Regions from separate parts of the Vreelandella piezotolerans genome, predicted to be linked through region 3. Evidence: predicted binding sites of a transcription regulator. Region 3 holds the regulator's gene; each other region holds the start of a gene.

Region 1 (7,118 bases), 780 kb from region 3:
TAGAGCGATCACTTTTTCAGTGATAGAGTCTTGAACTTGATTGGTACTGTAAAAAAATAGTTCAAACTCGTCGGAAGACAGATTTTCCAGCGCAGGTAGTACCATTTGGCCAACGGGGTGAACTCTAAAGCCACCTGAGAGCAGGCCTAGCCGTATTTTTTTATTAGGCCGTGCCGGCTTAAAAGCCCCATTCATATTTTTGAGCTGATATTTTTTTGCCCACTGCTGATGAATCTCTTTTAATTGCTCGGCAGTATTTTCCGGGTTATAGTGTTGCGCAATAATTAGATTCGAAAACACCTGGCTATTATCTTGTAGGCTCAGCTCTGCTTGAAAATATTGTTCAGCCTCCCTGTATTCTCCTTCTCGCATGGCCAAGCTGCCTAGATGATTATTAACACTCAATTTATTAGACGCCAACTTCTTAACTTCAAGCAATGTTTTCTTGGCCTCACCCGGCCGCCGTAGATTATCTAAAATACGGCTGCGCCAAAGCAATGTATCCACATTGCTACGATCCAATTGTATCGCCTTGTCGTTAGCTTGCAGTGCCAAGTCATTTTTACCTTGGACATGATAGGCCTGACTCAGCCATGAAAAAATGTCAGGGTTTTTGTCTTGCTGCTTCACTAAACTCAAAAGGGTAGGAATCGCGTCGGATGCTTGCCCGCCGAGGACTTGGTATTGTGCACGTTTCAGCTGATATTCACTCGGGACTTGATGCATAATCTTGTCGATTTGCTGCATACAACTGATGGCATCAGCGAACTGCTTCAAACGTGCGTAAGTATCAGCCTTAGCAACCCATCCTAAAGCGCTAGAGGGGAACTGCTGGGTCATTGCCCCCGCAATGTTCAATGCTTGTGTTAGCTGGCTGGCTTTATAAGCTTTATCAAAAGCTGTTGTCATACGGGCTAATGATTGGCTAGTAGGAGTTACTTGGCCATTTTTCTTGCTTTGATTTTTTTTTGCTTGCTTGCGAGCCATGACTACCTCGGTGGCGCTCTGGGCTAATGATGAGTTTTCATCATCATACCTGAAGTGCAGGCACAAAAAAGGCTGGCCAATGGCCAGCCTTCGCTGCTATTTCTTGCTTTAGAGTGGCTATTAGCCCAGCAGGGACAGAACAGACTGAGGCGTCTGGTTGGCCTGGGCCAGCATCGAGGTACCCGCCTGCTGTAGGATCTGCGCACGCGTTAGGTTGGATACCTCAACAGCGTAATCGGCATCTTGAATACGTGAACGAGCTTCTGACAAGTTAGTGACGTCAGTTGTCAGGTTCTCAAGCACTGATTCGAAGCGGTTAATAGTCGCACCAAGGGTTGCACGACTATCATCGATAGATTGCAGAGCCGTATCAACGGAGTCAATAGCAGTTTGTGCGGTCGAGAAACTGGATACATCCAGAGCACCAACACTCAACCCACTTGCGGTAGCATCGACCAAACCAATGCTCAGTTCGTCAACGCCAGCGGTAGTGTTGGCTCCAACTTGGATATTCAGCGTTGTAGCTGAATCATTCAGAAGGTTGGTGCCGTTGAAGCTGGTTGCATTCGCTACACGAGTAATCTCAGATACGCGCTCATCGATTTCAAGCTGAATAGAATCGCGGTCTTCTGCGGTGTTGGTATCGTTAGCAGCTTGAACCGCCAGCTCACGGATACGCTGCAGGTTGTCGCTGATTTGGTTAAGACCACCTTCCATGGTTTGTGCCAGAGAAATACCGTCATTGGTATTACGCTGAGCCTGCTGCATGCCGGTGATTTGGGCGGTCATGCGGTTAGCGATGGCTTGACCAGCAGCGTCGTCGGCAGCGCTGTTGATACGCAGGCCAGAAGACAGACGCTCTTGCGCTTTGGACAGCATGGCCTGGGAGTTAGACAGGTTGTTCTGACCGATCAGGGCAGTGATGTTCGTATTGATCACAGACATGGAAGTGCTCCTTGAAGATTAACTGGCCATCAGGCCTGCTTTGCGGCGGTCAACCGCCGTTATTTTAATTAACGGCAGGCCAGTCAGAATCTTTAAAAAATTAAGCGCTTTTTTTGTAAAACAATGTAACCAGCTTAGTTATTATTCTGCATGGCGTTCAGCATGCTGAACTGCTGTGCTAGGTAGGAGCCCATCGAGTTCATCTGTGCGATCATGCCATCCAATTGAGCGAACTGAGTACGATAGCGGGAGATGTTGCGCTCGATGCTCAGCTCCATTCTGGCCTTCCGTTCCTTGAGATTGTCGATTCGCTGCTCTGCGCTGTTCACAGAAGTTTGAATCAAACCATCGTCACCGGTAATCGACTTGAGCGTCGCGCTCAACCTGCCCGCAAACCCCTCTTCTGATGACTCACCTGCAAAAAAAGCGCTGAGAGCTTCAGGGCTGTTGGAGATTGCCTCGTCCAATTTCGTATCATCTATCTGAAGACGGCCACGCTCATCGATCGCGATGCCAAACTGCGCCAAACGAGTAAAGTCGCCAGTACCAACTGGATTGGTCACGTCACGGCTTAGCCGTGTTTCAACCGTGCGTACGGTGCGGTCACCTAGCAGCTCGCCAGATGTCTCTCCCTCACCATTGAACGCTGTCATACGGCCTACGGTGGACTTCATTTCGTTGTAGGTGCTGACAAACTCCTTAATGGCTTCTTTTAAAGAGTCTTCATCGCGCTCAATGACAAGACTAACGGGCATTTGTGAAGCCGCTGTCAGGTCGAGCGTTACGCCTTGGATAGCACCTTCCACCCGGTTGCCACTGCTTGTAATCGCAATGCCATTCACTTCCAGAGCGGCATCCTGGCCTGCACGTCGTGTACTGGTATCCATGGACAGACCATCTAGGCCTGAAAAACCAATAATCGAAGCTTCTTTACCGGTTTCTTTTGAGCTCAAGGCTAGCCGATAGCCTGTACCGTCATTCACGATAGAGGCCGTCACGCCAGCGTCTGCATCGGCATTAATTTGATCACGCACGCTAGCTAATGTGCTGCCCGCAGAAATATTGATCGTTTTGCTGCTCAAGGCCGGCGCATTTGGATCGAACGCGCCGTCGGTATAGGTGGCGCCAAAATCTAACGTTAGAGTGGTGTCGCTGGCAGCCAGGACTTGATCCATCGTGACGCTGTTAGACGCCACGCTGCCCGCCCGTGCCAGCTGTGTCACATTGATATCGTAACGTCCAGCGTTAGCCGACTCTCCTGCTGTCGCGCTGACCCCTTCGCCAGTCACCGTACTTTTTTGCTGCTTAAACGTAGAAGCATCGTTCAACGCAGTAATCGACTCTTGCAGACGATCCATTGCCGACTGCAGGCGACCGTACGCCGATATTTTGGTTTGTTGAGTATTCTGTTGCTGCGTGAGCGGCGTTAGCTTCTGCCGCTCAGACGCTTGAAGCTGAGTCAACAGGCCATTCAAATCCAAACCTGAACCAACGCCAAGAGAGGTAATCGTCGCCATGTGGCTCAGCTCCTTTTCGTTTAAAAGTTATAGACTGAGTAGATTATCGGCAGGGTGGAAAAAACTTTAGCTTTGCAAGGATCAAAGAGCTAAAAAAGGCCTAGAGGATACTCTAGGCCAACATGACTTCGTATTCGAGTTTAGTTTTGGCCTATCTGGCCTAGTGTCGCAAGCTGCTGAGTCAGGTAGGCGCTGGTCTGATTCATTTGACCTACCATGCTGTCCATCGCAGCGAACTGAGCCCGGTAGCGCTCAACCGTTTGGTCGATACGGCTTTCCGTTGTCGCGAAGCGATCGTTTAGCGACGAAACCCGACGCTCCGAGCTGCTCACAGCGTTTTCCAGTCGTCCGCTTGGCCCGACGAGCTGCTCGACCGTCGCTGAAATTTGTCCTGCCATGCCATTCTCACTGGAGGTGCCTGCAAAGAAGTCCATTAACTGATCGGGTTGATTAGCGATGATGCCATCAAGCTGCTCATCATCGATTGCTAACGTTCCATCCAACTGAAGAGAGATGCCAATATCGGAGAGCATATTGAAGCCATCCCCACCCAGGCTACGGCTTAGTGCTTGGCGCAAGGTAGTTTCGACTGCCCGTGTGGCGCTGTCACCATTCAGCTCGCCCGCACTATCGCTTTCCGGATTATAGGCAGTCAGGCTGCCAATGGTATTTTTCAGCGCGTTGTAATCATCGACAAACGCCGTTATCTGCTCACGAATTGCCTCACTGTCCTGAGAAACCGTCAAAGTGCTGCTGGCGTTGGCTTCTGATAGGGTCAGCGTCACGCCTTGAATAGCATCCTCAATGCGATTGGTGGCACTGACGATATCAATACCGTTGACATTGAACGCCGCATCCTGACCTGCTTGCACCACCTGCGTGTCGCTAGTGGCAACATTCGCGTCTAAAATTTGCGAAAAATTGGTACTTTGAATGCTGGCCGCAGCTCCTGTTTCCGTTGCATTCACAGAAAGACGATACCCTTCCCCATCATTAATGATCGAAGCACTCAAACGTCCATCGCTTTGTGCGTTGATAGCATCCCGCATGTCATTGAGCGTGCTTCCATCCTCGATCACAATGGGGTCTATGGCACCATCAGCGAGAGAAAAAGACAGCGTTTGTTGACCAGAGACGAGTGCCACATCCGGGGCGTCTAAACGCTCCGTGACTAAACTGCCTGCCGTGGCTAGCTGATCGACTTGGATATCGTACTGGCCTGGCTGGGCATCATTGCTACTCACAGCAGCAACGGCACCCCCTTCCACACTCGTACTTAGACTTTGAAAAGCGTCCTGCTCGTTCAATGCTTTAGCCGACGCCTGAAAAGCAGAGAGCGCGCTTTGCAACTGCCCATAAGCAGAAATTTGCGCCTGCTCTGTTTCGATCTGTTCCTGGATGGGTTCGAGTTTGGAACGTTCCGCCTGCTGCAGTTGCGTCAGTAAGCCATTGAGATCCAAGCCAGAACCAATACCTAACGATGTAATAGAAGCCATAATCAAGCCTTTATTGGTGCGTTTTTACTCGCTATTAGTCACTCCTAATCAAGAGGCAACGTATTTTCTAGCGCAGTCGACATTTCTTAACATCATTAACCGTTTTCTTTATCTTATATTTTTCGGCAGTGCACAGCACTACTTAACCAGTATGACGAACTTTTAAGTTTCTATATGTAAAAACAAGTAACATGAAGAATCTCACGCCAGTCATTGGATAACTTGTATCAACCATAGACCTTAAAGACTTCATTTTCTTGACAGTTAGCTATGGGTACCGCTCAGAAAGCGCTGAGAGCCTCACAAAATATAGACCTTGGTCTAATCCCCCTCCTGCATTATAATGCACTGCAGCACACCCATTTTGCTGCGAATGCAGGAGCCTCCCCCATGCCCGCCGAAGCGTTACCCTCTGCGTCGACTGCCTCCTTCCATATTCAGCGCAGCTTACGACACTGTCTCTCCAGCGTAGCCGAAATGCTGTATGAGAGCGGACACGTGCTCGAAACCATCACACTGACACAGCGAGGTCTGTCCCGCCAAGAGCTGGATAGGCTTCGCCAGCAGCACCCGCGCTGGGCGATTTGCCAAACCACCTTGGAAAAGAGCGACGCCGCCATGTTCAATGACTATGACCGCTTGGTATTGACGCCATTGGGCCGAGAGCTAATGTTCGATATGTTTGGTCAAGGCGCCGCCGACTGCGCTTGAGCATCATTAGCGATATGAAAACGCCCGCTGAGGAAGCGGGCGTTGGCAGATGCTGATGTCGCGCTGTGTTAGCACTGATATTTCAGTACTAATGCTTATGATCTGAGAGAACCGCTTAGCGCAGCCCTAACAGCGAAAGAATAAACAGCACGACAACGATCAGACCGATGATATAGATGATGTTACGCATAATGGCACTCCTTGCTTTTGCGTTTCATGGAAATCAAAGGGTTGCTTCCCTTCAACGGGTGCTTTTAGCGTAGCAGGCTTTTCATCGGTTTGCGTAATGTCCTTCAGCGTTCCGCTGAGGGAACCTTGTCTGTGCATGGCTTTCAGAGCCGTACCACTCTCTTCTCAGGTATCGCCATGAAAACGACGGCTTTTATGCTGGCGTGTGCAATAAGTGCGTTGACCGTTACGCCGGTCCTTGCGTCAGCCCCTTCATCGGAGGCGCTGCAAGCACTCGATCGACAGGCCCGAACCCTCGATCGTCTACACACCGTCGTGGTGGCACATGACGGTACGATCATTCATGAGCATCATCAGGGCGGTCCCGGCGTCGCGGAGCCTGCCAACGTCAAGTCGCTTTCTAAAACGGTATTGGCCGCCGTGACCGGCGCGGCCATCGAATCAGGCATTATCGAATCGGTGGATCAGCCCCTCGTAGCGCTACTCGATAGCGTGCCGAGCAGCGCCGATCGTCGAGTCAACGACATCACGGTCGCTCACCTGTTGGCCCAGCAGGCTGGGTTGGAGCGCACCTCCGGCAGCAACTACGGCGCTTGGGTAGCTAGCGCTCACTGGGTCAACGATGCGCTTACACGCCCGTTCGTCGACCGTCCTGGTGGTCGAATGCTCTACTCTACTGGCACCAGCCATTTGCTGTCGGCAGCGCTGACTCAGGCCAGCGGCGAAAGCACGCTTGCACTTGCGCAGCGCTTGTTGGGCGAGCCGCTCGTTATTGCGATTCCCCCTTGGCCGCAGGACCCTCAAGGGATCTATTTTGGTGGGAACGACATGCAGCTTTCCCCACGCGCGCTCATTGCGATTGGGGAGCTATACCGTAATGACGGCAGGACCGATGGCCAGCGCGTGCTGCCAGAGGGTTGGGTAGAACACTCTTGGACGCCCAGAGGCCAATCGCCTTGGACAGGTGATGGCTACGGTTTTGGCTGGTTTATGACGACGCTCGCGGGGGAAGACGTTGCTTACGGGAGAGGATATGGCGGGCAGGCGCTGTATGTGATTCCTGAGCGCGACATGACGGTGGTGATTACGTCAGACCCAACGCCGCCCTCTCCCGGCGGTCAATTTCAGCAACGGTTGAATGAGCTGGTCGTCGATTTATTGGAGGATGGGTAGCGCGGCGCAAGAAACGTCACGCCCTCGCCAACTACTCCCCTTTATGCGCCAAACTCATCAAGTAGAGCGCAGCGGCCAGCGCCAGCACGGACAGTGCCAA
Region 2 (7,118 bases), 460 kb from region 3:
CGTTATAGAGAAAGCGTGACGATCCCACGATGAAACCCAGCACCAGCCCCACCACGACCCCCAACCCAAAACCAATCAGCGTGGTCCAAAAGGTTTGCCAGGAGTGCATGGCAATCGGCCCGGAATACGTCATCAGCGCCTGCAGGGTGTCCAGCGCACTGGGAAAAATGAAGCTCGGTACGTTGAAGAGCCGTACGGAGGCTTCCCAGACGGCCACGAGAACGGCCACAGCGATCCAGGGCGCGAGCCGTTCAATCAGCTTGCTGTTATGGGTCATGTTCATATCCGTTAGGTGCTGCGCACGTCGCCAATCTGGGCGCGTAAGTCCTGCACTAGGTCGATAAAGGGCTTTTCGTAGGTGGTTTCCAGCGCTCGCGGGCGAGGCAGTTCGATACGGCGCCGTTCGATGACGCGGCCGGGGCGGCGGCTCATGACGTAGACCGTGTCGGCCAGGAACGCGGCTTCGCGGAGATCGTGGGTCACCAGCACGACGGTAAAGCGCTGGGCTTCCCATAAGTCCCGCAGCACGCACCACAGCTCTTCGCGGGTAAAAGCGTCTAGCGCGCCAAAGGGCTCGTCCAACATCAGCAGGCGCGGCCGATGAATCAGCGCGCGGCAAATGGAGGCCCGCTGCTGCATACCCCCCGAGAGCTGCCAGGGATACTTATCTTCGTGCTCGGCCAAGCCAACCGTGGCAAGCAACGCCCGCGCCCAGCCTTTGAACTCCTCGCGGCGCTGCCGAAACTGCCGCCGATACGGCTCGACGATCTCCAGCGGCAGCAGCACGTTATCCAGGGTAGTACGCCAGGGAAGTAGATTGGCGTTCTGAAACGCCATGCCCGAGATCTTCAGCGGTCCGGTCACGGGTGCATCGTCCACGCGCACGCTGCCCTGGGTCGGCGCGTGCAGCCCGGTACATAGCTTCATGAAGGTGGATTTACCGCACCCGGAGGGCCCCACGAAGGCGACGAACTCGCCTTCGTGGATAGCGAGATTGATATCCTCGATGGCGTTGCCGGTGCCATCATAGGCCAGGCTTACGTCATCGAAACGGACAAACGCTGCCGACATCACTCGGTCTCCGATAGCAGCATGCGCTCTTCTACCGGCGGCAGGTAGCGGGAATCGAACACTTGATCGGGCGACGGCAGCGTCGGCAAATCATAGGCATCAGCGACCAGTTGAATCGCCTGCATCAAGCGCTCGTCATCCACGCCGCCTACGCCAAACTCGCGGGCATCCGGGGTGTCCACCACGCTCTCCAGCGCCAGTTTCAAACGGCGGGTCTCCATCTCCACATCGATCAAGCCATCGCGGTTTTTCACGTACTCGATGGCGGCGTCTGGGTCGGCCAGCGTTTCTCCTAGCGCACGGTTAAAAGCACGCAAAAATCCCTGAACCGCCTCGGGATTGTCTTGGGCAAAGGCTTCGCTAGCCAATATCGCGTTGCCGTAGAGCGGCACGCCATAGTCAGGGAACGGCATGATGGTCAGATCCTCTTCGCTCATTCCCCGCTCTTCCAGGTTCAGCAGGCTGGTGAAGTAGAACCCGGTGATGGCATCTACGTCGCCACGGGTCAGCAGGGTTTCCCGTAGCGTGGGGTCGACGTTTTGCCACTCCACGGCATCGGTTTCTAGCCCGTTGGCAGCCGCGAAAATGCCCCAGGCGCGGTAGCCGGTATCGAAGGCGGGCGCGGCAATGGTTTTGCCTGCAAGATCGGCGGGGCTTTCAATGCCGCTCTCTTTGCGGGCAAATACCGCCGCTGGCGTGCCGTCATAGACGATGTAGACCCCCTGGATGCCAGGGCCTTCGGGATTTTCGGCCAGGAACTCGATCAACGCGTTCAGGTCGCCAAAGCCCATTTCGTAGGCGCCTGACGCCACCCGATTCACCGCACCTGCCGAGCCGCTGCCGGAATCGATCTGCACGTCCAGGCCTTCTTCGGCGAAATAGCCCTTTTCAGCCGCCATCAAGAACGGTGCAGCGGGGCCTTCGAATCGCCAGTCGAGCTGGAAACGGATAGGGGTCATGTCTGCCAGAGCGCCCATCGGCAGCAGCGATAGCGCTAAGCCGCCTAGCGTGCTGGAGATCGTGCTGGAGATTGAGCGGGGTGAAGCAGAACCAGGGCGTTGTGTCATGGCTTGAGGCACCTTGTATACAATGATGCCCTGCCCGTTGCAGCAATACTGCCATTTTTCGATTTTTACTATTTTTTCATAGCGTTATAGGGCTGCCGATAGCGGAAGGCGCTCCGTAAACGTTCAAAATGGTGCAATCACTTTGCGGCACGCACCATTTTTAAACATTTCCGCTCTAATCGTTAGACTTTGGTCTAATTCATCGGTACACTGTGCTCAGTTTCCTGTCCTCGCGCCATTCATTGAATGGCGCTTTTTTTTGTCCTGAAAATTTGTCCTGAAAACGGGCGGCGACGACGGGTATCGCATCCAATGCTCCTGGGCCGTTAAGTCGGCTCACGCAGCGGTTTGTTAAACTCGTGGTTCTGCTTCCGCATTTCTCCCTGCCACTCCCATCCATAGGTGTTCATCATGAACCAACCTCCTCGACACGCCGAGGGGTCTTCGCGTTTCTCCCTCGGCGATCCTATCGTGCTGCTGCTCAGCATCGGCTTTATCGTGGCGTTTCTTGGGCTCTCGTTTTATGACATCGAACGAGTCGCCAGCTCGATTAGCGCAGGCTTCGCCTGGACGGCCCTCGTCCTGGGCAGCTATTTCCAACTCCTGCTGTTACTGACGTTTTTCATTGCGATGGGCGTGGCGTTGACGCCCGCGGCGAAAGCCAAGATTGGTAACCTCGATGCACCCGAAATGAGCACGTTCAAGTGGCTTTCGATCATTCTGTGTACCCTGCTAGCCGGTGGCGGCGTGTTTTTTGCCGCAGGCGAGCCGGTGTATCACTTCGTCGTGACACCGCCTGCGTTCGATACCGAACCGGGCACCGCCAACGCCGTTGCCGGTGCGTTGGGTCAATCGTTCATGCACTGGGGCTTCATGGCCTGGGCCGTGCTGGGCTCGCTCACCGCCGTGGTGCTGGCCCATGCGCACTACGTAAAAGGCCAGCCGCTTCAGCCGCGCACGCTGCTCTACCCGGTGTTGGGCGAGCGCTTGATGCGTGGCCCGCTGGGCAGCATCGTGGATGCCTGCTGTGTGATTGCTCTGGTGGCGGGCACGGTCGGCCCCATCGGCTTTTTGGCCACGCAGGTGAGCTTTGGCTTGCATGAGTTGTTTGGTCTGCCGGAGGGCTACACGGGCCAGCTCATCATCCTAGGCGTATTGGGCGTTATCTATGTGCTCTCTTCCATGAGCGGCGTCCACAAGGGCATTCAGCTGTTGAGCCGTTTCAACGTGCTGCTGGCGCTGGCCATCGGCGCCGTCATCATCGTATTCGGCCCCACGCTGTTTTTGGTCAATACCTATCTGTCCAGTATGGGGGCCTATATCAGCGAGTTTTTCACCATGGCGACGATGACCGCTGAAACCGCCCCGGCGTGGTGGATGCAGTGGTGGACGGTGTTCTTCTTTGCCTGGTTCATTGGCTATGCGCCGCTGATGGCGATCTTCGTGGCGCGCATTTCACGGGGCCGCAGCATTCGCGAGATGATCGTGGCCGTGGCGGTGCTCGCCCCGATTGCCACCACCGTGTGGTTTACGCTGCTGGGCGGTTCGGGCATCTATTACCAGCTCACCGGTGTGATCGACCTCAGCGAAGCGCTCAACAACTTCCAATTCGACGTGGCGACGCTCACGGTGGCCCAGGCGCTGCCCGGCGGCACCTGGATGGCGCTGGCGATTCTGCTGCTAACGACGATTTTCGTGGCCACTACCGGCGATTCGATGAGCTATGCCATTGCCGTCGTCGGTGCGGGACACGATGCCCCCAGTCCCTACATGCGCGCTTTCTGGGGCATTGCCATGGCGCTGATGGCGGCCGTGCTGCTGTACATGGGCGCAGGGCAAATCAGCGCGCTGCAGCAGTTCATCGTGATCACCGCGATCCCGGTGTCGCTGATACTGCTGCCTTCGTTATGGAACGGGCCGCAGGCGGCTTATGCCATGGCACGGGAACAGGGCATCATCGACGAACGCTGATCGGCGGCTCGTCGTTATAGCCCCTCCAGCAGCCGCAGAATCAGCTGTGGCTGCTGGTTGACCCGGGTCAGCATGGCGATACCCACCTGTTGTAGCAGTTGGGCACGAATCAGATTGGAGACTTCTTGCGCGTAGTCGGCGTCTTGGATACGCGACTGGGCGGCGGAGGTGGTGATGATGTTGGTATTGAGGCCGTCGATGACGCTCTCGAAACGGTTCTGTACCGCGCCAAAATAACTACGCTGACGATCGACCTGCTTCATGGCCTCATCCACGACATCCATCGGGTTGGGCGTGGCCGAGCCATCGTCCAATACGCTGAAACCGTCCATGCCCAAGGCCTGGCGCCCCATTCCCGAAAAGCGCACGCCAATCACATCTCCGGCGTTGGCGCCCACCTGAATGTTGAGGGTTTTATCGCTCTCGACCAGCCTGATGCCGTTAAAATTACTCTGCCCAGCGACGCGATCGATCTCCTCCAGGCGCTGGTCGATTTCCAACTGAATAGAGGCAAGATCGTCTGACGAATTGGTGCCATTGAGCGCCTGAACGCTCAACTCGCGAATACGCTGCAGGCTGTCGTTGATCAGGTTCAGCGAACCTTCGGCAGTTTGCACCATGGAAATTCCGTCATTGGTATTACGGATCGCCTGGTTCATGCCGCGGATCTGCGCGCCCATGCGATTAGCGATGGCCTGACCCGCAGGGTCGTCTTTGGCGCTATTGATACGCAGCCCAGACGACAGACGCTCCATGGAGGTCTGCATCGCTTGTTGGCTCGTACGCAAATGGTTCATTACCAGTAGCGACGTGATATTGGTCGCAAGGCTGATCACATAAGTGACCTCGACGGTAAGCGCGAAGGCGCCGTTAGCATCGTTATCGGCCAATGGCCAAAAAACATGAGGCCTGCAGCATCGACGACACCTCACATGCTGGCGATGGCAGGGCTACGAGACGGGGCCTGCGCTTATGGAGCGCCCGCTGGCGCTCAATACCGCATCGACCGGGCCACGCACGTACTGATGCTTGAAGTAACCGTCGTCGACGATTTCACCGTCCCACGCCACGATGTCTAGATCCATGGTTCGAGGACCGGATTTGATCGGCCCGCGCACCCGTCCCAAGCGATCCTCGACCTCTTTCAGATAGGCTTTGAAGGCGTCCCGATCCAGCGCAGTGCGCACCACCAGCGCGGCATTGAGAAAATCGGGCTGATGTTGAAAGCCCACCGGCGACGTACGGACGGCGGACGAGCGGGCCACCAGCTCGCACTCGCTGCTCAAAATCTCCAGCGCTTGAGAAAAGTGGTGTTCGGGTTCGATATTGGACCCCACTGAGATCACGCACTCATGGTGCATGCTGCCGGTTGTTGCATGCGACGACGTTGATGACATAGCGACATTCCATAGATAAGCCGATGATGGTGTAACGAGGTCAAAACGCTTTCACACGGCCATGCACTCATCCAAAGGCCGATAGACGCAAGCAGGCTGCGTTTTCACAGAGTAGAACGTGGGTCATTTTGTTCAAGCTCTGTACAAGTTATTGACAAACGCTGCGCTCACGCAGAGAGTCTTCGTTATTGCTCCACCACCATTCACTTCCTATCGACAGCGAGGGATTCGTCATGCCGACACCTGCGGCACTCGTCACCGGCGGCGCCACACGGCTTGGTCGCCACTTTGCAGAAGCCTTGGCCGACAAAGGTTTCGATATTGCTCTGCACGTGAACAGCTCACGCGGGGAGGCTGAAGAGGTCGCCACGGTGATTCGCGGCAAAGGGAGGGAGTGCGAGATACTACCCTGTAACTTTCTGAGCGACTCGCTGGAGAGCCTGATACAACAGGCGGTAACACGCTTCCCCGGCTTGAACGTGCTGCTCAATAGCGCCTCGGCCTACGAGCCCGCGCCCATCGCAAAGACCGAGCTGGCAATGCTGGAGACCCAATTTCGGGTCAATATGTTCACCCCGCTGCTTCTCACACGCCATTTTGCCGATGCGGTAGCGCAGGGCCAGGTGATCAACATCATCGATAACAAGGTGGCCTATCACCAGTACCCGTATGCGGCCTACTTGCTCTCCAAAAAGAGTTTGGCCGAGATGACGCGGATGGCCGCGCTGGAGTTTGCTCCACGCCTGCGCATCAACGGTATTGCGCCGGGAGTGGTGTTACCCGCCTCTCAACGCACCAGCGACTATATCCAGTGGCGCATCGACGGGATTCCGGTGGATCACCAGGGCGATCCAGCCCACCTTGTACAAGCCTTGCACTATCTACTGGACAACGCCTTCGTCGCCGGACAAATCCTGTTCGTGGACGGCGGCGAGTCGATCAACCTCGAAGGTCGCCACTCCGAGAACTATCATCCCAAAAACCATCACTCCAAAAACCAACCCGGCGACCGCTGACCCAACGCAAAGAGGCCGCCCGGAGGCGGCCTCGCGTAGGTCACGATATCAATGCTTAGGTCTCATCGACATCGTCATGATCCGGCTTGTGATGCTCCGGGTTATGCTGTAGTGCGTCTTCGCTGCGCTCTGACAAGGGCGCCGTTTCGGTCCGTTTTTTCTCGGCTTTCGCCTCCAAAATACGCACGTTGGCGGGCGGCGTCTTGCCCCCTTTGGTTTCGCCAAAGTAGAGCGTGGTATGCGGGAACGGAATCTCGATGCCCGCGGCGTCGAAGCGCAGCTTGACCAAACGATTGTAAGCGCGGCCCACGGCCCACTGATCGCCTGGCGTGGTCTTGATCACGACACGGATATTGACCGAGCTGTCGGCCAGCGCGGTGACACCCGCCACGGTCATGTCCGCCAACAGTTTATGACCATGCTCTTCGCTGGCTTTAAGATCTTCGAAGGCTAGCTGTAGCTGCTCGATCGCCTCGTCGATACTTTCGTTGTAACCAATGCCGTACTCGCCCACATGGTTGCCGTACTCACGCATGTAGTTGGAGACGGTATCGACGCTGGAGAACGGTACGATATGGTAGGTACCGGACAGGTCA
Region 3 (7,118 bases):
AAACCACGACCACGGCCAAACTGGCGGCGCGTTTCGTCATGCGCCATGGCACTCGTCCGGTGGCGCTCGTGACCACTGATAGCTTCCGCATCGGTGCCCACGAGCAGCTACGCATCTACGCCCGACTGTTGGATACGCCGATGTACGCGCTCGACGCAGAACAGCCTATCGACGAGCTGGTCGGCCGACTGCAAGGCAAGCAATGGGTCATCATCGATACCGTTGGGATGAGCCAACGAGATCAGCGCGTGATCGAGCAGATTGCGCACTTGCAGGGCGGACAGTCGACAGTACGACTGGTGCTATTGCTCAATGCGGCCAGCCAGCCAGAGACCCTGGAAGAGGTGGTGTTGCGCTACCGTCAGGCAGCGCGGGCCGCAGGGGCCGAGCTCGACGACTGCATCATCACCAAGCAGGACGAGGCCGGGCGACTGGCGCCCGTTCTGGATATCGTAATGCGCCACGGCATGCGCGTACTGTTTGGATCACACGGCCAGCAGGTGCCGGAAGACATGGCCGTGGCCACGCCCTCTGGCCTGATCGACCAAGCGCTCTCGGCCAGTTCGAGTACTTCGATGGATCAATGCGGCCCGGCCAGCGCGCCGAGCCTGCCGCGCTGGTCGCGAGATGTGCTAGGCCAGGGGCGCCGGCTGACGTCGGTACTGACTCGGCTGCGCCAACGGGTCGCCGATTTTCACCGTTTGGAGGCCGCCTGGGACATCGCTGCGCTGCCCAGCGTGGTGCAGGATCAGCGTTTAGACACGCTGCTGGCTGGCGCGGAAGCGACCCACGATGCCATGGGCGTCGTGTGGTCGCCCAGGCGCAACGAGCGCAACTGTGACTGGTCGATGCCGGACGTGGCGCTCGACGATCAAGGGGCATGGTTGGCACTGACGCGTTTGCAGCATCGCCAACCTGCTGGGTGGCAACCACGATTGGCGGGCTGCGCGGCAGACATCGCCGTTCATCTGCTGCCTACCCTGCCGGAGTCCGACGCGCTGGCATGGCTTAACGACCAGCGCTTGACCTGGGTCAGCGCCGTCAACGCCAGTCAGCGTGTACACTGCCAGGGCGAGCGTCCTACCCTGCGCACGCTGTTTCAAGAGAGTACGCTCACCCATCGTGTTGCCATTCGTTTTCGTGGTCAACGCATGCAGCTATCGACAGCCTACGTGGAGGCCCACGATGCCACCGGCAACGCGGTGCTGGCTTGGGTGGGCGACGTGTGCGATCCAGAAAGCAGCAAGCGTGTCGTGCGCCGCTACTGGCTAACTCCCGCGCGTCTAGGCAGCGACGTTGTATCGCTGCTGTTCATTCAGTTACAGAGTGATGGGCTATCCGCGTTGACCAAGCGTGCCTGGCAGCAGCTAAAAGAGGCGGATGGCGGCGAGGTGAGCAGCGAGCTACGCCTGCTCATGGCCAGCGGCGCCGCCGCTGTAGCCAGTCACTTGGATCTGGCCGATGACGACGCGGTGCAAGCGTTGCGAGCCGACCTGTTGCGCCTGCTGGGCAGTCAGCGTAAACGCCGCGATACGGCGCTACTCGACGCCTTGGTGCACGTGTTGATGGCACGCGATGCCATTCGCCAGCTCGGTAGCGTCAGTCGCGAGGACCTGATATGAGCGGCCAGGATCAAGCGGCGGGCCTGCGCAAATGGGCCGATCTACAGCGTCAGCAGCGAGCCGCACAGGACGAACCACAAGATACCCATGCGTCCGCCGCTCCTGCCTCGCCGGTCAGTACTGAAGAGGCGGCGGTGCATACCCAAGACGCTCTGGCGCCCACTGTCGCTGCCGCCACTGAACCGGCGACGGTGACGCCACCGCGCCCTCAAAAGCCGCTGGTGGTGATAGGGCTACCGCATACTGGCGCCGCACAAGTCGATAAAGTGCGTGGACGTTTGGGGCAGTGGTCGGCGTTGGGGCGTCAGTGGGCGGGCGACCCGCAGGATTGGCAGATTCAGGTCGTCATGGCCGATACGCCGTCGCTGGCCATGCTGGCGAAGGAGCATGCACGATGGGCGCTATGGGTCACTAGCGATGCCGATGGCTTTGCCAGCATGTACCGTGTGCTTCGAAAAGTGCGAGAGCATGGCGGTCCGCGACGCCTGCTGGCACTCCATGAACCGCACCTGCCGCGTCAGGGGCTGCTGGAGAACTTGCGTGACGCCGCCGCTTACTATTTGGATATCGAGCTTTTGTTGCTTGCACGTTGAGACAGATGATCGGCTTGCTGTCGTTAGCGACCTACGCCGAATAGAGGGCCCGCGTATGAGGCTATTTGCCCGACAGACGTTGATAAAAGCCGTAAAGTTGTTAACAGTGAAAAGGGTGAGCCCCCGCGCAGCGATGCTGGCAACCATCATGTGGGTCGTTAGCGCCGAGGCGGCAACGGGTAGCTGGAGCCGAGACGTGCCTGGCGTGTTGGTCGCCATGAGCGACCGCACCAGTCAGAGCCAGGCCATTTCGCCACCAGCAGGCATCCCGCTGGGAGGAGCGACGCTAACGCGCGTGCAGTGGCGGTTCGACACCCCACCGAGTCACCCCGTCAACGCTTGGTTGTGTCACCCTGAGCGCTGCGTGGCACTGTCGGGCATGCGCGGCAGTACCACTGCGCTGGAAGGCATGTTGGCAAATGCGCCGCTGCACTTTCGGTTTGCACTGTCGCCGGGCCAGCGGCCAGTGAGGGTGCAGGGGCTACAGGTGATAGTGAATTATCGGTAAAGGCCGTTCAGCCGCGAGGCACGAGGATGTATACAGCACAAGGCAGGATCAAACAAAGTGAGCTGTTGACCCAATACATGCCACTGGTGCGACGTCAGGCCTTAACGCTGCAGGTAAGATTGCCCGCAAGTATTGAGCTAGATGATCTGATCCAGGCAGGCATGGTGGGGCTATTAGAGGCGCTGGGACGCTTCGATGCTGCCCAGGGTGCCACGTTCGCGACGTTCGCCAGCCAGCGGATTCGCGGTGCCATGATGGACGAGCTGCGCACTCGCGACTGGCTGCCGCGCAGCGTACGTCGTTCGGCGCGGGCAGTGGACGATGCGGTACGCCGCTTGGAGCAGCAATTGGGCCGCCCCCCTGAAGAGGGTGAAATTGCCCGCGAGCTGGAGATGCCCCTGAGCGAGTACCAGCAGCTGTTGAATGACACCAACAGTGGTCAACTGCTGCCGTTCGAAGAGCTGGTCGCCGATGGCGGTGAGCCGGCGGGTGACGATGCCCAGCATCGGCCGTTTGACCAATTGCTTGATGAGCAGCAGCGACACACCTTGATCGAGGCCATCGAGGCATTACCCGAGCGTGAAAAGCTGCTGATGGCGCTCTATTACCAAGAAGAGATGAACCTTAAAGAGGTCGGCGCGGTGCTGGGCGTCACCGAATCGCGGGTCTCCCAGCTACACAGTCAGGCGGTGAGCCGTCTGCGCGCGCGTTTACGCGATCACGATGAATCCTAATACCCACTCACCCTACTCGGCGAGGAGCCGTTGATGAACCCATCTACGTTGATCGGTATCTTTGCCAGCATGTTGCTGCTGGTAAGCGTGCTGTTCTTTACTGCAGAGTCGCCCGAAAGTTTTATCAATGTGCCGGGACTGGCCATCGTCATCACCGGTACGCTGGCGGCGACCTTCATCAGCTATCCGTTGAAAGAAGTGCTGCGAGTGGTGCGTTTGGTGGGCTTGGTGTTCCGCCGTGAGAATACCTATGTGCGGGACGACATCAACGAGCTGGTGTCCATGTCGCGGCTCTGGTTCAAAGGTGACGTGCGGGCCGTCGAACGGGAGCTCGAGCACACCCGCAACCCGTTTCTACGAACCGGTATTCAACTTGTGATCGCCAATACCAAAGAGGATGAGATTTTCGACATGCTGCGCTGGCGTATCGCCCGCTTGAAAGCCCGCGAACACGCCGAAGCGCAAATTTTTCGCACCATGGCGACCTACGCGCCCGCTTTCGGCATGATCGGCACGTTAGTGGGGCTGGTCAACATGCTCGAAGTCATGGATGCCGGAGACCTTCAGGTCATCGGCCCCCGCATGGCGGTAGCACTGCTGACCACCTTCTACGGTATCTTGCTGGCCAACCTCGTGTTCAAGCCCATCGCCGTCAAGCTGGAGCGGCGCACCGAGGAGCGGTTGATTACCATGAACATGGTGCTCGAAGGGATTTCATTGATCACCAAGCGCCGCTTGCCATCGTTCATTGAAGAGACGCTCAACTCCTTCGTAGCGAACTACCATGATGAGATCCGGGACGCCAACGTCAAACCCCGCCCCGACGTTGGCTCCGCATTGAAAGGGTAGCGCCATGCTTGACCGCGACTCACGGCATGCCCTGGAGCTGCCCGCTGCAGTGGGTGAGAGTGACGAGAGCTGGCTAACCAGCTACTTGGACGTACTCACACTGCTCATCACGCTGTTCGTTCTGCTGCTAGCCTTGGCGCCGCCGAGCGGCGGCGAAGGGCAGAGCCGCGAGGCCCTGAGCGTCGCCAGCGCCGTGACCTCACTGCCGCTCGCTAGCTTGGCCACGGGTATTCAGCCACGCCATGAAGGGTTGCAACCTCATATGGCGGGACTCGACATTCCTGGTGTAAGCGTCTCGCAAGGTCAAGAGGGCGTGACGCTGCGCATCGACGACAGCCTTTTGTTTCCCAGCGGCAACGATGTGCTAACGCCCCAAGGGCAAGATGTGTTAGAACGACTCTCTTCCGTGCTGGCGACTTTCGATGGGCAAATCTCCGTTGAAGGTCATACCGATAACGTGCCTATCTCGACGCCGAGGTTTCCATCGAACTGGGAGCTCTCAGTAGGCCGTGCCATTGCGGTCGTGCGCCAATTAGAGCGGCAAGGCATTGCCATTTCACGTATGCGGGCGGTCGGTTATGCCGACACCCAACCCATGGAAAGTAACGCTACCTCGGAAGGGCGAGCAGCCAACCGGCGCGTTGAACTGCTGCTAAGGCAGCAGGTCGAGGGGTAAAGCACTATCTCGAGGCTATCTGCGTGTCGAAGCATCACTCGCTACTACAATCGTTTGGCGCCGTCATGGTGCTCGACGGTGAGAGTCGGCGCATTCAGGCGGTCAGTCGCAACCTAAACAAACTGCTGGGATTGGCAGACACCGAGCTCCGTGCGATTTCCCCCGCCACCGTGCTGGGCAAGCGGTTGAGCCAACGATTGCGCCAAGAGCTGCATGGACGCCAGCGGTTAGCGAGCCCGCTAGCCTTCCGTCGGCTACATGACACCACGCGCCTGCAGGTTCACGCTTATCGCACGCATCGCCACGTGGTGGTCGAAATCGAGCCCCTCAGCCCGCTGGGCAAACGACGCCTGCTGGGGACCGTCAACGAGCGCTTGATGCGTCTAGCCGAAGCGACCCATCAAGAAGAACTGCTGGATTATTTAGTGACCGCCGTGCAACAGCTCACCGGTCATGATCGCGTCTCGGTCTGTCATTTCGACAGCGATTGGCACGGGCTGATCGTCGCCGAAGCGCAAGGCGGGCACCTGCCTGCGCTGCTGGGCCAACGCTTTCCTGCCAGTGACTTTCCGATCACGCTGCGCCGCACCTACGAGCGCCATCCGATCCGTTTGATTCATGACGCCAGCGCCCATGCAGAACCGCCGCTGCCGTGTACGCCAGAGGGCGAGAGCGTCGATTTGCGCCACTGCTTTTTACGTGCCCCCGCGCCGGAGCGTCAGCGCTACTTGCAACGGTTGGGCGTACGCGGTGCGATGAGCCTGGCCATGCAGGGTGACACCGGGCTGTGGGGCTTGCTGTTCTGCCACTCGGCAGCGCCTCATCCGGTGTCGCCGCCAGTCCGCGATGCCGTTCGCACCCTCGTCCAGATGGCGACCCAGCGGCTTTTGCTACTCAGGGCTCGACAAGAGGCCCGCTATCTTCAGCGCGTACAAGATAGTTTGGTGCTCTCGACGAATGCCCGTGTCGAGCCGCAAAGCCCCGTCGAGTTGTTGTCAGCCCAAGCGGAGACATGGTGCTCGCTGTTTCGCGCCCACGGTGTTGCACTGTGGCTGAAAGGCAGCGTTTACGCGGACGGTCATACGCCCGACGCCGCAGTCGTCGCTCAGTTCGTCAAACGGCTCGACAAAGCGCATCGACACAGCGGGCCTTGGTGTACCCGTGGCGTGGCCAGCGAGCCCTTGACCGAATCCCTGAACATGCCAGACCAATGTGGCATTCTGGCCGTGCCGCTGCCCATGAGCGTGGCTCAGCGCGGCTGGCTGATCTTCTTTCGCCCCGAGCAGGTAGAAACGCTTTACTGGGCGATGCAACCGACCTCGGCACCGCTACCCCCGGTGATGGTGGCGCCGTCGGCGGCCTGGTGCGAAGAGGTAGTGGGCAAAAGCGAGGCGTGGCAGCGCGTCGAGCGCCTGGCGGTGATGGACCTGGGAGAAGACCTGACGCTGGCGATCTCCGCTTACGAGATCAGCACGCTGAACATGCATTTAGAGCGTGAGCGTAAGGCGCTTGCCGCTGCTAATCAGCGCTTGGAGCAGCTCGCCCACTTCGATCCGCTCACCCAGGTGTGGAACCGCTACCGTATCGAACAGGCCATCGATGCCGAACTGGTCGCGGCCAAACGGTACGGCGCTGCCTTTGCGCTGCTGCTATTCGATGTGGATCACTTCAAGCAGATCAACGATACCCACGGACACAGCGTGGGCGACGACGTGCTGGTGTCGCTGGCGCGCCTGGTGGAAACCTCGCTACGTGGCTGTGACCACCTGGGCCGCTGGGGCGGCGAAGAGTTCGTGGTGCTCGCCACGCACTCGGACATGGACGCCGCGGTCGGCTTGGCTGAGCGGCTGCGTAGCCTGGTGGCGACACTGCACGTCAGCGGTCTGGATCAGCCCATCACGGTGAGCATCGGTGTCGCCATTTGGCAGCCCGGCGATAGCTGTAAAACGTTGATGGCCCGGGCCGACGCTGCCATGTATCGAGCCAAGCGTAGCGGCCGTAACCGCGTAGAACTCGCCGAAGAGCGCGTGACTTAAGGCGTGCGGGCCGTCTCGGCGGCCGCACTGCACAACGCTTGCATGCGCGAGATGGCCGCATCTGCACCCGCCAGGCTAAAGGTCATGTACCAAGGCTCCC

What was found. The regulator FliA, encoded in region 3, starts transcription of late flagellar genes. The targets are predictions, from matches to a motif close to CTAAAGTTNNNNNNNNNNCNGCCGATA.
Region 1: a site for FliA is predicted at 5,066-5,092, ahead of fliD (flagellar filament capping protein FliD). Genes of this name have one in related genera too.
Region 2: a site for FliA is predicted at 4,990-5,016, ahead of GYM47_RS16650 (flagellin N-terminal helical domain-containing protein). Genes of this name have one in related genera too.

The regions. Positions count from the first base shown of each region.
Region 1 covers NZ_CP048602.1:3,310,234-3,317,351, forward strand. Annotated here, with positions in the region: gene GYM47_RS15155 (FkbM family methyltransferase) at 1-987, opposite strand, end outside; gene GYM47_RS15160 (flagellin N-terminal helical domain-containing protein) at 1,108-1,932, opposite strand; gene fliD (flagellar filament capping protein FliD) at 2,067-3,449, opposite strand; gene fliD (flagellar filament capping protein FliD) at 3,590-4,945, opposite strand; gene GYM47_RS15175 (hypothetical protein) at 5,336-5,656, shown strand; gene GYM47_RS15180 (serine hydrolase domain-containing protein) at 6,023-7,018, shown strand; gene GYM47_RS15185 (YqhA family protein) at 7,050-7,118, opposite strand, start outside.
Region 2 covers NZ_CP048602.1:3,628,230-3,635,347, forward strand. Annotated here, with positions in the region: gene GYM47_RS16630 (ABC transporter permease) at 1-277, opposite strand, end outside; gene GYM47_RS16635 (ABC transporter ATP-binding protein) at 289-1,071, opposite strand; gene GYM47_RS16640 (ABC transporter substrate-binding protein) at 1,071-2,138, opposite strand; gene GYM47_RS16645 (BCCT family transporter) at 2,550-4,109, shown strand; gene GYM47_RS16650 (flagellin N-terminal helical domain-containing protein) at 4,124-4,945, opposite strand; gene folK (2-amino-4-hydroxy-6-hydroxymethyldihydropteridine diphosphokinase) at 5,060-5,506, opposite strand; gene GYM47_RS16660 (SDR family oxidoreductase) at 5,740-6,522, shown strand; gene ybiO (mechanosensitive channel protein) at 6,578-7,118, opposite strand, start outside.
Region 3 covers NZ_CP048602.1:145,390-152,507, forward strand. Annotated here, with positions in the region: gene flhF (flagellar biosynthesis GTPase FlhF) at 1-1,622, shown strand, start outside; gene GYM47_RS00655 (hypothetical protein) at 1,619-2,215, shown strand; gene GYM47_RS00660 (flagellar protein FlhE) at 2,331-2,723, shown strand; gene GYM47_RS00665 (RNA polymerase sigma factor FliA) at 2,750-3,457, shown strand; gene GYM47_RS00670 (motility protein A) at 3,491-4,306, shown strand; gene GYM47_RS00675 (OmpA/MotB family protein) at 4,311-4,982, shown strand; gene GYM47_RS00680 (sensor domain-containing diguanylate cyclase) at 5,006-7,018, shown strand; gene GYM47_RS00685 (hypothetical protein) at 7,015-7,118, opposite strand, start outside.